DNA from 2 places in the Kosakonia calanthes genome. Region 2 is predicted to be linked to the other one. Evidence: predicted binding sites of a transcription regulator. Region 2 holds the regulator's gene; the other holds the start of a gene.
What was found. The regulator LexA, encoded in region 2, represses DNA repair genes until DNA is damaged. The targets are predictions, from matches to a motif close to TNCTGTATGTACATACAGNA.
Positions count from the first base shown of each region.

Region 1: the regulator LexA is predicted to act here: its motif matches at 3,460-3,479, upstream of uvrB (excinuclease ABC subunit UvrB).

Region 1 covers NZ_CP151800.1:3,202,987-3,210,591, reverse strand. The annotation lists gene bioF (8-amino-7-oxononanoate synthase) at 1-690, shown strand, start outside; gene bioC (malonyl-ACP O-methyltransferase BioC) at 677-1,426, shown strand; gene bioD (dethiobiotin synthase) at 1,419-2,141, shown strand; gene AAEY27_RS15030 (ABC transporter ATP-binding protein) at 2,083-2,805, opposite strand; gene uvrB (excinuclease ABC subunit UvrB) at 3,556-5,580, shown strand; gene pmrB (two-component system sensor histidine kinase PmrB) at 5,701-6,813, opposite strand; gene pmrA (two-component system response regulator PmrA) at 6,817-7,488, opposite strand; gene eptA (phosphoethanolamine transferase EptA) at 7,485-7,605, opposite strand, start outside.
Region 2 covers NZ_CP151800.1:4,407,616-4,415,220, reverse strand. The annotation lists gene plsB (glycerol-3-phosphate 1-O-acyltransferase PlsB) at 1-534, opposite strand, end outside; gene AAEY27_RS20640 (diacylglycerol kinase) at 664-1,032, shown strand; gene lexA (transcriptional repressor LexA) at 1,141-1,755, shown strand; gene dinF (MATE family efflux transporter DinF) at 1,831-3,165, shown strand; gene AAEY27_RS20625 (CsbD family protein) at 3,320-3,529, shown strand; gene zur (zinc uptake transcriptional repressor Zur) at 3,854-4,369, opposite strand; gene traF (conjugal transfer protein TraF) at 4,650-5,966, shown strand; gene ycaC (isochorismate family cysteine hydrolase YcaC) at 6,008-6,631, opposite strand; gene dusA (tRNA dihydrouridine(20/20a) synthase DusA) at 6,891-7,605, shown strand, end outside.

The sequences.
Region 1 (7,605 bases), 1.2 Mb from region 2:
GGGCAACTCGCCACGCTGCTGGGCAAGCCGATCGGCGGGCAACAACTGGTGGTGACTGAAGGTGTGTTCAGCATGGACGGCGACAGCGCGCCGCTTCGCGCCATTGCCGATGCAACCCACCAGACGCAGGCGTGGCTGATGGTGGATGACGCGCACGGTATCGGCGTGATGGGCGAGCAGGGGCGCGGCAGTTGCCATCTGCATAGCATTAAGCCAGAAATCCTGATCGTCACCTTCGGTAAAGGCTTTGGTGTCAGCGGGGCGGCGGTGCTGTGCAGCGAAACCGTTGCCGATTATCTGCTGCAATTCGCCCGCCATCTGATCTACAGCACTTCAATGCCGCCTGCCCAGGCGGTTGCGCTGAGCGCGGCATTGCAGGTGATTCAGCGCGCAGACGGCGAAGGCCGCCGGCAAAAACTCGCCGCGCTGATCACGCGTTTTCGCGAAGGCACCGCCGATCTGCCGTTTAAGGTGACCGATTCTACCAGTGCGATTCAGCCGCTGATCGTCGGCGATAACCGCCGCGCATTGCAGTTGGCTGAACGTCTGCGCCAGCAAGATTGCCTGGTCACCGCCATTCGCCCGCCCACCGTGCCAACCGGGACGGCGCGCCTGCGTCTGACCCTGACCGCCGCCCACGAGTTTGCGGATATCGACCGTCTGCTGGAGGTATTACATGCCGGTGAATAAACAGGCGGTCGCCGCCGCTTTCGGTCGCGCCGCACAAAGCTATGCCCGCCATGACGAATTGCAGCGCCTGAGCGCCGACAGCTTGTTAATGCACCTCGGGGGTATCGCACCAGCGCGCGTGCTCGACGCCGGTTGCGGGCCGGGCGCAATGAGCCGTTACTGGCGCGAAAAGGGCAGTGATGTCACAGCGCTGGATCTCTCGGCGACGATGCTTGATGAAGCGCGCCGCCAGCACAGTGCCTCGCGCTATGTCGCCGGGGATATTGAAGCGATGCCGCTGGACGATGCGCAGTTTTCACTGGTGTGGAGCAACCTGGCGGTGCAGTGGTGCGACGATTTGCACCAGGCCATTAGCGAGCTTTACCGCGCTACGCAACCGGGCGGCTGCCTGGCTTTTACCACATTGGCAGAAGCGTCATTACCCGAGTTGAACCAGGCCTGGCGGGCGGTGGATGCGCTTCCCCACGCCAATCGTTTCTTATCCGTCGACGCCATTGAACAGGCGTTGCAGGGCTGGCAAGTACGCTGCGGCGTGGAGAGTATGACGCTCTATTTTGACGATGCCGCCAGCGCGCTGCGTTCGCTGAAAGGCATTGGCGCGACACATTTACATGCCGGCAGGCAGCGAGGACTCACGCGCGGCAAGCTGCAACGTCTGGAACTGGCCTGGCCGCAACAACAGGGAAAATTCCCGCTGACCTACCAACTTTTTTGGGGAGTTATCACCCGTGATTGATCGCTATTTTGTCACCGGCACCGACACCGAAGTAGGGAAAACCGTGGCGAGCTGCGCCCTGCTCCAGGCGGCGAACCTGCACGGTTTTCGCAGCGCTGGCTATAAGCCGGTGGCCTCAGGAAGTGAAATGACCGCTGAAGGGCTGCGCAACAGCGATGCGCTAGCGTTACAGCATCACAGTAGCCTGCCGATGGCGTATAAAACGGTGAACCCGTACACCTTTGCTGAGCCGACGTCGCCGCATATTGTCAGTGCCGATTTGGGGCAACCGATTGAAGCGCACGTGATGTCGGCCGGGCTGCGCACGCTGGAAACGCAGGCGGAGTGGCTGCTGGTGGAAGGGGCGGGCGGCTGGTTTACCCCGCTTTCTGACACCTTCACGTTCGCCGATTGGGTCGTGCAGGAACAATTGCCGGTGATTCTGGTGGTGGGCGTGAAGCTGGGTTGCATCAACCATGCGATGTTAACGGCGCAGGCGGTTCGCCAGGCGGGCTTAACGCTGGCGGGCTGGATTGCGAATGATGTGGTGAAACCGGGTAAACGTCATGCTGAATATTTGGCAACGCTTCGGCGCGTGATGCAGGCTCCGCTGATTGGCGAAATCCCCTGGTTTGCCCACGCGCCTGAACAGGAAAAAACAGGCCATTATCTTGATCTCAGCGTACTGACTCCGGCGACATCCAGTGCGCCAGCATCGGCTCATCCAACTGTGTAATCTCGCCTTCGGCGACGTTGCGCCCGCGATGTAACAAACAGAAGCGATCGGCAACCCGGCGGATAAACGACAAGTGCTGCTCCGCCAGCAGAATGGTCATGCCGAAGTCCTGATTAAGCCGCACGATCAGGTTGCCAAGTTTATGGATAAACGCCTGGCCTAGCCCGCGCGTCGGTTCATCCAGAATCAGTAGCCGCGGGCGAGTGATCAGCGCGCGCGCCATCGCCAGTTGCTGCTGGTTGTCGTCGGACAACTGCGCGCCGCGTACCTGGCGCAGACCATAGAGTTCCGGGAACAGATCGTAAATGTCCCGGCTCATGGTGCTGCCCGGTTCGCTGGCGGCGAGCATGGCGACATGCAGGTTTTCCTCGACGCTCAATTGCGAAAAGATCCGCCTGTCCTGTGGAACATAACCAATTCCCACCGCGCTGCGGTGCTCGGCTTGCAACGTCAGCAAGTCGCGCGGCGGCCCGCCCGCTTCCTGCCAAATCATGCTGCCGCTTTCCACGGGTAAATAGCCGGTAATGCAATTGACCAGCGTGGTTTTACCCATGCCTGGCAGGCCGATGACAGAAGTACATACGCCGGGGGTGAGATCGAGGTCGACGTCCCATAAGGTATGTTGGTTGCCGTAATACTGATTAACTGCACGTAAGCTCAACATTGTCCGCTCCTTGTTCGGATCTGATGACAAGGGAGATTTGCAAAAGGCTTGCCAGAACCTAAAAAGAAGCTTTTTTTCGGATACGGCTGAGAAAACGCATGATTAAAACGTGATGCGCATTGATCCCAGGTAAAAATTCTGCACTTTGCCAGTGCTTCGCGTGGCGAATTGTGGTGCAGGAAAGATGCGAAGTGTGAGAATGATCGCATGCCGATCCCGCGCTTCGTTAGCTGATAATTATCAAAAAGAAGTGATAAAAATTTTTTAGCCGACCGTTTCTGGGACGAAATGGGATTTTCCCGGAAGGCGGGGTGTCCGGCCTGGCGGCAGTTATCCACTATTCCTGTGGATAACCTTGTGTATTAGAGTTAGAAAACGCGCGGCAAGCGAGAAAGGACGCGGCTTGCGCCAGAATTGATGCGAAACACGGCTTTTAAATTTAACTCTTTATAATCAGCAAGTTATATAAAATCAATGCCTGTAAGAAAAGTGTCACCGATTGCCACAAAACTTTCTTAAGCTATCTTGACAAATGTTAAAAGAGGAAAAATTCTGGGGATAACCTCAAAGACAGAGTGTTTCGTCTTGTCCGCATTGAAATTTCAGGAGCGAAGCCGCGCCTTAAGGGGGCGTAGAACATATTGGCTAATCCGCTACTGTTTTTTCATCCAGTATTCGTGGTTGGCAAATACGAGCATGGTGAGTAAAATGTGTTACCTGCTCGCTCATTCCTTCATCAGGTAGCCTTTCATGAGTAAACCGTTCAAATTGAATTCCGCTTTTCGCCCTTCAGGCGATCAGCCAGAAGCTATCCGTCGCCTCAAGGAAGGCCTGGAAGACGGTCTCGCGCACCAGACGTTGCTCGGGGTAACGGGTTCAGGGAAGACATTCACCATCGCTAATGTGATTGCCGACCTGCAACGCCCGACGATGGTGCTGGCACCCAACAAAACGCTGGCTGCCCAGTTGTATGGCGAAATGAAGGAGTTTTTCCCGGACAACGCGGTGGAATATTTCGTCTCTTACTACGACTATTATCAGCCGGAAGCCTATGTCCCGAGTTCGGACACTTTTATCGAAAAAGATGCCTCGGTGAACGAACACATCGAACAGATGCGTTTATCCGCCACCAAAGCGCTGCTCGAACGCCGCGACGTCATTGTGGTGGCCTCAGTTTCCGCTATCTACGGTCTGGGCGATCCGGATCTGTATCTGAAGATGATGTTGCACCTGACCAAAGGGATGATCATCGATCAGCGCGCGATCCTGCGCCGCCTGGCGGAACTGCAATATACCCGTAACGATCAAGCCTTCCAGCGCGGTACCTTCCGCGTGCGCGGCGAAGTGATCGATATCTTCCCAGCGGAATCGGACGATTTGGCGCTGCGCGTCGAACTGTTTGATGAAGAGGTGGAACGCCTCTCACTGTTCGACCCGCTGACTGGCCATATTGAATCGGCCGGCATCCAGCGCTTCACCATCTACCCTAAAACGCACTACGTGACGCCACGCGAGCGTATTGTGCAGGCGATGGAAGAGATCAAAGATGAGCTGGCCGAGCGCCGCAAATCGCTGCTGGCGAACAATAAGCTGCTGGAAGAGCAGCGCCTGAGCCAGCGCACGCAATTCGATCTGGAGATGATGAACGAGCTGGGTTATTGCTCGGGAATCGAAAACTACTCCCGGTATCTCTCCGGGCGCGGGCCGGGCGAGCCGCCGCCAACGCTGTTCGATTACCTGCCCGCCGATGGCTTGCTGGTGATTGATGAATCCCACGTTACGATCCCGCAAATCGGCGGTATGTTCCGCGGTGACCGGGCGCGCAAAGAGACGCTGGTAGAGTACGGTTTCCGTTTGCCGTCGGCGCTTGATAACCGCCCGCTGAAATTCGAAGAGTTTGAAGCGCTGGCGCCGCAGTCGATTTATGTTTCAGCCACGCCGGGTAACTACGAACTGGAGAAATCCGGTGACGAAGTGATCGACCAGGTGGTGCGCCCGACCGGTCTGCTCGATCCGATTATCGAAGTGCGTCCGGTTGCTACGCAAGTTGACGATTTGCTGTCGGAAATCCGCAAACGCGTGGAGATCAACGAGCGCGTGCTGGTCACCACGCTCACCAAACGCATGGCGGAAGATTTAACTGAATATCTGGAAGAGCACGGCGAGCGGGTGCGCTACCTGCACTCGGATATCGATACCGTCGAGCGTATGGAAATCATCCGCGATTTGCGCCTCGGTGAGTTTGATGTGCTGGTGGGCATCAACTTGCTGCGTGAGGGGCTGGATATGCCGGAAGTGTCGCTGGTGGCGATTCTTGATGCGGACAAAGAAGGCTTCCTGCGTTCCGAACGTTCGTTGATTCAGACCATCGGTCGTGCGGCGCGTAACATCAACGGTAAAGCGATTCTGTACGGCGATAAGATCACGCCGTCGATGGCGAAAGCGATTAGCGAAACCGAACGTCGCCGCGAGAAACAGCACAGCTATAACGTCGAGCACGGCATTACGCCGCAGGGCCTGAACAAGAAAGTGGTGGATATTCTGGCGATGGGCGAAGGGTTGGCAAAAACGCGCGCGAAAGGGCGCGGAAAATCGCGTACGCCTGCACAGGTTGAAGCCGCTGAAATGGCGCTGACGCCGAAAGCATTGCAGCAGAAAATCCACGAGCTGGAAGGGCAGATGATGCAGCATGCGCAGAATCTGGAGTTCGAAGAGGCGGCGAAAGTGCGCGATCAGCTTCATCAACTGCGCGACCTGTTTATTGCCGCGTCTTAATGTCCGCTTAATATTGCTTTGTCAGACTCTCTTTCGTTTTCCGGGAGGAGAGTCTGATGCAACAAATCAATATTCGTGAGTTTCTCGCCGTCGCTTTCGCGCTGGCATTAGTGATTGGCTTCACTCATCTTTGGGTGCTGAGCTACTGACAATACCTCTGTCAGGCGAGTTAAAGTTAACCCAGGCCCGCACGCCAGTTTGTTTCAGGCGGTTGTGCAGGAAAAATTGCGCATCATGCAGTTGCGCAATCCTTGAGACAATACTTAACCCCAGACCAGTGCCGCCATAGCGGCTATCCATTCGCACAAACGCCTTACTCAGCTCACCACTGCGGCTTTCGTCGATACCTGGCCCTTCGTCTTCCACGGCGAGTATCGGCGTTACAGCGCGTTCTACGCGCACGGTAATGGTCGATCCTACCGGGCTGTAGCGATGCGCATTCTCCACCAGGTTTCTTAGAAGCAACCGCAACAGCGTGGCATCGCCTGAAACCGCCCTGTCTTCGTCTTCCACCTGCACAACAAGCTTTTGTTCGCGTGCAGCCAGCATCGTTTCCAGTTCGCCAGCCATCGGCGTTACCACATCGTCCAGCAGCATCACTTGCTGGTAACTACCCGCCGAAAACGACTGCCCGACGCGGGCCAGTAGCAGCAACTGCGCAATGTTTTCCGTCATTTGATCGAGGCGCTGGACCAGCGGCTCGACATTCACTCCGCTGGTTTTTGCCATCAATTCCAGATGCAACCGCAGCCCGGCGAGCGGTGTGCGTAATTCATGCGCAACATCGGCGGTAAACAGCCGTTCCCGATCGAGGGTCAAGGTCAGCCGGGAAACCAGTTCGTTAATTGAGGAGGTCACCGCTTCCACTTCGCTGACGCTGTGGTTCAGGGTGATCGGTTGTAAATTATTCGGCGTGCGTTTATTCAGCTCGCGCTGCAATTCCGACAGCGGTCGGGTAATGGCTTTCACCGCCTGCATACAGAGCAGCAGCGCCAGGCCGATAATCAGTAAGCTTGGCACCAGCAAGCTGGCGACCGCTTCGCGCACTTCATGTTCGATATGTTTGCGGTTGTTATGGTTATGAACCGCGCTTTGCACCAGCAACTGGATCTGCTCTTCGCTTTCGTGCCAGAGCCAGAAGACGCTGACCAACTGGCAAAACACCAGAATGCCGCCGATGGTCAGCAGCAGCCGGTTGCGCATGCTCCAGTGCCTGAAATTGAATAGCGCCATCAGTCAGTCCTTGTCCTGCGGTTGCACCAGCATATAACCGAACCCACGCACCGTGCGGATGCGCGATTTGCCGATTTTTTCCCGCAGGTTGTGAATATGCACTTCCAGCGTGTTGGTCGACGGTTCGTTATCCCAGTTGTAGATATCGTTGTAGAGAATTTCCCGGTGCACCGGGCTGTCGGCTTTCAGCATCAGCCGTGATAACAGGGCGTACTCCTTCGGCGTCAACTCCAGCAATTGCCCCTCCAGCCACGCCTGGCGGCGGGTGACATTCAAGGTCAAATTACCATGCGTGATTTCGTTATCGCCCTGATTATGATGGCGGCGCAGCAATGCGCGGATGCGGGCATTCAGTTCGTCGAGGGCAAACGGTTTAACCAGGTAATCATCCGCGCCGGTATCCAGCCCGGAAATGCGATCTTCAATGGTATCGCGGGCGGTCAGGATCAGCACCGGCTGGGTATATTTTTCCCGTCGTAACCGGGTGAGCAGGTGCAAACCGTCTTCGTCGGGTAAACCCAAATCGAGCACGATCAAGCTGTAATGGCCGTTCGCCAGGCAAAGTGCCGCTTCGTGTGCGGTGGAGACGCCATCGCAGGCGTAACCTTCACTTTGCATCGCCAGAATCAAGCCCTGCAACAGCAGGGCATCGTCTTCAATCACCAGAATCTTCATTTAGCCTGCTCCCGGCACGGCGTTAAAATATCGTCTTCAGCGCGGTACTCTTTTGTGCTGACGCCCAATAGACCCAACATCGTCGGGAAAAGATTATCCTGCGAAACCTGCTTTTCG
Region 2 (7,605 bases):
GGTCGCCATACGGCGCAGCGAAACCGGCGGAGAGAAACGCACAAAGCTGTCGCGGCCAAGCCAGGAGACAGCAAAGAATTTTTGGATGCCATTCAGCATGCGTAACGGCGGGTTGATTTCGCCTTTTTCACGCCCTGGCGAGCGGCCAAACATCACCGACACCGGCACCATTTGCACATCCAAATCAGGATGGCTGCGGTGCAAATCCAGGTAGTCGTGAAACAGTTTGATCGACTCTTCTTTCGGCGTGTAATAGGTGAATACACGCGGGCCGCCGTGGATAAACACGAAACGTGGTAACAGCGCGCCGTCGATTTCCAGCGGTTCCAGGGGATCGGGCAATTCATGTGCCAGACACTGAGCGCGCAAAGTCATCAAGTCAGCCTTAGAGTTATAAGGCAACACGTACATGATGGGACGTGATGTATCGAGACCCAGTTCCTGTGCAGGTTCTGCAGGAATCGATTTACTTTTTACCAGCACGCTTAATGGTAAATTCAGTAATTTGTAGTAAATTCGTGGCCAGCCGGACATAAAGGATGTAAAGCCTCTGGTTAATAGTGCCATTGCGCCGCAAGAATATCAGAAAGCGCGCATAATTTCTGTTGTACTGCTACGCGCTTGCGTAGACATTGACGCTTAATTTTTAAAAAGGTTCTTTTAATGGCCAATAATAGCACCGGACTCACCCGGATCATTAAAGCCGCGGGATATTCCTGGAAAGGTATACGTGCCGCCTGGATCAATGAAGCCGCATTTCGACAGGAGGCGGTGGCGGTCATTCTGGCTATTATTATTGCCGCCTTTTTGGATATCGACGCGATAACCCGTGTCCTGTTAATTGGCTCCGTTACGCTGGTGATGATTGTCGAAATCCTCAATAGCGCCATCGAAGCGGTGGTCGACCGTATAGGTTCTGAATTCCATGAGCTTTCCGGCCGGGCAAAAGATATGGGGTCGGCGGCGGTGCTGATGTCGATTCTACTGGCGCTGTTTACCTGGATCTCGCTGCTTTGGTCGCATTTTCGATAGGGGTTCCATAATTCGATAACGCCCTGGTTTTTTACTTAATTTTGGTTTCAAAATCGCCGTTAACTGTATATACTCACAGCATAACTGTATATACACCCAGGGGGCGGGATGAAAGCATTAACGGCCAGGCAGCAAGAGGTGTTCGATCTTATTCGCGATCGTATCACCCAAACCGGTATGCCACCGACGCGTGCGGAAATCGCACAGCAATTGGGGTTCCGTTCCCCAAATGCAGCCGAAGAACACCTTAAAGCGCTGGCACGCAAAGGGGTGATCGAAATCGTATCTGGCGCATCACGTGGTCTTCGCCTGCTGGTGGAAGAAGAAAATGATGCCGGGCTGCCGCTGATTGGTCGCGTCGCTGCGGGTGAACCGCTGCTGGCGCAACAGCATATCGAAGGCCACTATCAGGTCGATCCCAGCCTTTTTAAACCGCATGCGGATTTCCTGCTGCGCGTTAGCGGTATGTCGATGAAAGATATCGGTATTATGGACGGCGATCTGCTGGCGGTGCATAAAACGCAGGATGTACGTAACGGCCAGGTGGTTGTGGCGCGTATCGAAGACGAAGTAACCGTTAAGCGCCTGAAAAAGCAGGGCAACACCGTTGAACTGTTACCGGAAAACACCGACTTTTCCCCAATTGTTGTCGACCTGCGCGATCAAAACTTCACCATTGAAGGGCTGGCGGTTGGCGTCATCCGCAACGGTGAATGGCTGTAACGCCCACTTTCTCTGCTGCGGTGCAGTATTTCGCGCCGCAGCGTCATTCTATTCTCATCCATTAACGCTCATGCTATGCCGCTGCTGACCGCATCCGACAAAGCTCTGTGGCGGCTCGCGCTGCCCATGATCTTCTCTAACATCACTGTCCCACTGTTGGGGCTGGTGGATACCGCTGTTATTGGGCATCTCGATAGTCCCGTTTATCTCGGCGGCGTGGCGATTGGCGCAACGGCAACCAGCTTCTTATTTATGCTGCTGCTGTTTCTGCGCATGAGCACGACCGGTCTTACCGCTCAGGCTTTCGGCGCGAAAAACGCCTTCGCGCTAGCGCGCGCACTTGTGCAGCCTCTTTTACTGGCACTTGGCGCGGGTGTTCTGATTGTTTTGCTACGCACACCCCTTATCGATCTTGCTTTGCATATCACCGGCGGAAGCGAGGCTGTGTTATTTCAGGCGCGGCGTTTTCTTGAAATTCGCTGGCTCAGTGCGCCCGCGTCGCTGGGGAATCTGGTGCTGCTCGGCTGGCTACTTGGTGTGCAGTATGCCCGCGCACCGGTGATCCTGCTGGTGGTGGGCAACGTCTTCAATATCGTGCTCGATTTATGGCTGGTTATGGGTCTGCATATGAATGTGCAGGGCGCGGCGCTCGCCACGGTGATTGCCGAATATGTGACGTTTGCTATCGGGTTGCTGATGGTCTGGCAGGTGTTGCAGCGGCGGGGCATCGCGTTGTCGATGCTAAAAAATGCCTGGCGCGGTGGTGTCCGGCGTTTGCTGGCGCTGAACCGCGACATCATGTTGCGCTCGCTGTTGCTGCAACTCTGCTTCGGTTCGATAACAGTGTTGGGTGCGCGTCTTGGCAGTGAGACGGTCGCCGCCAATGCGGTGCTGATGATGTTTCTGACCTTCACCGCCTATGCGCTGGACGGCTTTGCTTACGCGGTTGAAGCGCATTCCGGGCAGGCTTACGGTGCGCGCGATGGCAGCCAGTTGCTGCATATCTGGCGAGCCGCATGCCGTCAGGCCGGGCTTGTCGCCGTGGCTTTCGCCGCCGTTTATGCGCTGGCGGGCAAGCCGATCATTGCGCTATTAACCTCTTTGCCAGAGCTGCAACAGCTCGCCGGGCATTACCTGATCTGGCAAGTTGTTCTGCCGCTGGTGGGTGTGTGGTGTTATTTGTTAGATGGCATGTTCGTTGGCGCCACGCGCGCCGCTGAGATGCGAAACAGTATGGCGATCGCCGCGGCGGGTTTTGCCGTCACGCTTCTGACAGTACCTGTGCTTGGCAACCACGGTTTATGGTTATCGCTGGCCGTGTTTCTGGCGTTGCGCGGCCTGACGCTTGCGCTGGTGTGGCGACGTCACTGGCGTAATGGCAGCTGGTTTGCCGCTGTCGACCACTCTTGATCACGCTTTTTCTCGACTCGCACTCACTATTTCTTGTCGTTTGGATGGGTGAAGATTCCGAATATGAAACATTATGCGGAATCCTTAACTACAATAATCATTACGTTCAGCACAACGAGAACGTTATTTTTAACCGAACGATAAGGAGTCAACTATGAATAAAGACGAAGTCGGCGGTAACTGGAAACAGTTCAAAGGTACTGTTAAAGAGAAATGGGGCAAACTCACCGATGACGATATGACGGTCATCGAAGGTAAACGTGAGCAGCTGGTTGGTAAAATCCAGGAGCGTTACGGTTACGCAAAAGATCAGGCGGAGAAGGAAGTTACGGATTGGGAAACGCGTAACGATTACCGCTGGTAGCAAGCACTCCCCCTCAAAGTGTTAAGTTTTAAAGGCTACCCTGCCCGAAGGTACAAGGATGTACCATCCCTTATCTCCCTTTATCTTTCACGTTTTATCGGCGTTTGCTGCACTTACTCACACGGGTCACATACTGATGTATGCTCCCCAATCCCTTTATCTTTCACGTTTTTTCTGCGTTGGCTACGCTTACTCACAAGAGTCACATACTTGAGTATGCTCCTCTTGATTCGTGCGCTTGCCGCCTTGCTAAAACGCGAAATCTTTCGGGATATAGAAAGTGAAAGACGCGAAAAGCGAAAAATAATAGAAGAAAATAAGTAGTTAGCGTGGTTTCTTTTTAACTTGAATGCTGTGGTCATGCTGGCAATCACTGTGATGACGGCAAGATTCCACTTCCACGCAGGCCGCGCACAAACCATGCGCTTCAATCACGTTATGGCGCAGGGCAAAGCCCATTTTCGCCGCCAGCGCGTGCATAATATCTTCCACGCCTTCTGCTTGTTCTTCCTTTACCGAACCGCAGCGATCGCAAATAAACATGGCGGATGTGTGCGTCGGTTGATCGAAAAGATGGCACAGCACATAGCTGTTTGCTGACTCCACCTTGTGAACAAAGCCTTGCTCCAGCAGGAAATCAAGGGCGCGATAAACGGTTGGTGGCTTAGCCTGTGGTTCGCTTTCACGTAACAGATCGAGCAGGTCATAGGCGCTAATCGCACCTTGTTGCAGGCTCAATAACCGCAATACCTCAAGACGCTGCGGAGTCAGGCGCACATTGCGCTGTGCGCATAGCTTTTCAGCCTGCACTAACATCTCTTGCGAAGTGGTCTTATCCATTGGCGCTCTCTGGTCGGTGGAAACACAAGAGCCACACTTTACCATGTCCTACCCGAAACGCCGAGATCGCCGCCCGCAATCTCCTTTCGCTGTTTGCTACCCGAAACGCCTATCCTCTTCTATAAATAGGAGTGTTATCTCTAAAACAACAATATTCGCGCGCGGCAAGACGTTCGAAAGAGTTAGCCCCATTTTTTGATGTTATTCACAGCAATAGTGCATTCCTGTTTGTGCGAAAACTAACAGGCTTAAATACTCATCTGGCTACGAGACACATACTGTGGAAAAAAAATGTAAACTTTCGGTGGTCGCGATCGCTGTCTCCTTTTTTGTGGCAAATCAGGCGGGAGCAGCAAATACCTGGGCAGAAGCACGCAATGATGCAATGGGGGGAACAGGCGTTGCCTCCGCGAATTACGGCAGTGGAGCATTGATTAACCCGGCGTTGCTGGCAAAAGCACAACCGGAAGACGATATAACGGTTATTCTTCCTTCCATTCAGGCGCAAATTACCGATAAAGATAATCTGCGCGATGAAATTGACCACATCAATGACAAGATCGATGACTATAAAGACGTTGTTGATAACCTCACCGCTGCGCAAATCATTGCCGACCCGCTCGGTACGGTAAACCAATTCCAGAGCGCGGCGAAAGATCTCGCCGATGAACTGGTCTTTCTGAAAGGCAAAACCGCACAAGCGAAAGCCGCTGCCGGGCTTGCCGTCAGCATTCCCAATGATGTGCTCTCCGTCGCCTTTGTCACCAAAGCGTATGCGCATGCACGCGTCAGCTCCAATATCGATCAGCAAGATATTGATTACCTGCGCAGCATTCAAAACAGCACCACCGTCGCGGTTGGCGAAGCGTTGAACGCGGCGTTATCGCCGAACGGCAGCGATGAGATAACTCAAAACCTGAACTCGACCGCCGCAGGCCGCGCCGCCATTGTTTCAGATTTCGGTATAGCGATGGCGCGTCAGTTTGATGTCGGCGGCGTGCCGTTATCCATCGGTATGACGCCGAAACTGCAAAAAACCTGGGTCTACAACTACACGGCGTCGATTTACGACTACGACAGCAGCGACTGGAACAGCAGCCGCTACCGCAAGGATGACACCGGTTTTAACATCGATGTCGGCATGGCGGCCGATTTTGGCGATAACGTAACGGTCGGTTTAACCGGGCAGAACCTGATTTCCCGCGATATCGACACCCAAAACGTGTATATCCGTAACGGCCGCACGGGCGTTGTCACCAACTACAAAGATACCTACCAGATTAGCCCAGTGGTGACCGCAGGCGCGGCATGGCACAACGATTTAGTGACCCTGAGCGCGGACGGTGATTTAACCGAGACCAAAGGCTTTAAGAGCGAAGAGAACTCGCAGTATGTGGGTGTCGGTGCGGAAGTGCGCCCGCTTAACTGGCTGGCGGTGCGCGCTGGTTATCGCGCAGATGTCAAAGGCGATGACAAAAACGTCTTCACCGGCGGTGTCGGTTTCGCGCCGTTTAACCGGGTTCATATCGATTTAATGGGCCTGGTTGGCGAAGATGAAACCTGGGGGGCGGGCGCGCAGTTTAGCCTGACATTCTAAGGATCGACCGGAGGCGCAGCGCCTCCGGTTTTCGTCTGCGGTTATTTGTTGCTGAGCGTGTTGTAGCTGGTCATCAGGTTGCGGTAGTCCGGAATATGGTTGGAGAACAGATTACCCAGACCTTCAATATCGTTACGCCAGTCGCGATGTAACTCGCACGCGACACCAAACCAGGTCATTAGCTGTGCTCCGGCTTGTGACATGCGATCCCATGCCGAATGCCGGGTGATTTCATTGAACGTTCCCGACGCGTCGGTTACAACAAACACCTCGTAACCTTCTTCCAGTGCGGACAACGCGGGGAAAGCCACGCAAACTTCCGTCACTACGCCCGCGATAATCAGCTGTTTTTTACCCGTCGCTTTCACGGCTTTCACGAACTCTTCGTTATCCCAGGCGTTGATATTGCCGGGCCGCGCAATATAAGGCGCATTGGGAAATTGCGTTTTCAATTCAGGGACAAGAGGGCCATTCGGACCTGTTTCGAAACTGGTCGTTAAAATGGTGGGAAGCTTAAAATATTTCGCGAGATCGCCTAATGCCAACACGTTGTTTTTGAACTTGTCAGGATCGATATCTCTCACCAGGGACAGCAAACCCGTTTGGTGATCGACGAGCAGAACAGCAGCATTATTTTTATCGAGGCGAACATAAGGTGTGGTCATTTTTCAACTCCTTTTCCGTGATGGTAGTGAACAGCGCTCAGCTATTTACATGCATTTCCTATGACTACCAAAAATGATAGGTGTTGATTCAAATTTGTACAAATAAAGGTGAAAAGATAACCCGGTATAGCCAACTGCACTCCACCGGGTTTAAGGCGTTTCACTATGCTAGAATGACGCCCCGCGATTTCAGGAGCCGGTATCAGCCGCGCCTTGAGTGGGCGCGGTGACGAGATAATGATTTTATAACGGCCAAAAAATGCACGGTAATCCTGATATGACAAACACCCCTCAAACCCGCGTAACGACCACCGATTCTGCTTCTCATTGGCCCGGTCGCTTTAGCGTTGCGCCCATGCTGGACTGGACCGACAGACATTGCCGCTACTTTTTGCGCCTGTTGTCACGCCAGACGCTGCTGTACACCGAAATGGTGACCACCGGCGCGATTATTCATGGCAAAGGGGATTATCTGGCCTACAGCGAAGAAGAACATCCGGTCGCGTTGCAGCTTGGCGGCAGCGATCCGGCGCAACTGGCTCACTGTGCGAAGCTCGCTGAAGTGCGCGGTTATGATGAAATCAATCTCAATGTCGGCTGTCCGTCCGATCGCGTGCAGAATGGTCGTTTCGGCGCCTGCCTGATGGGTGAAGCGCAATTGGTGGCGGACTGTATCAAAGCGATGCGCGACGTGGTTTCCATTCCAGTGACCGTGAAAACGCGTATCGGCATTGACGATCAGGACAGCTACGAATTTCTCTGCGACTTTATCAATACTGTTGCCGGTAAAGGCGAGTGCGAAAGCTTTATTATCCACGCCCGTAAAGCCTGGCTTTCCGGCTTAAGCCCGAAAGAGAATCGCGAAATTCCGCCGCTGGATTACCCGCGTGTTTATCAGCTCAAACGCGATTTCCCGCACTTAAAAATGGCGATCAATGGCGGCATCAAGTCGCTGCAAGACGCCAAAACGCACC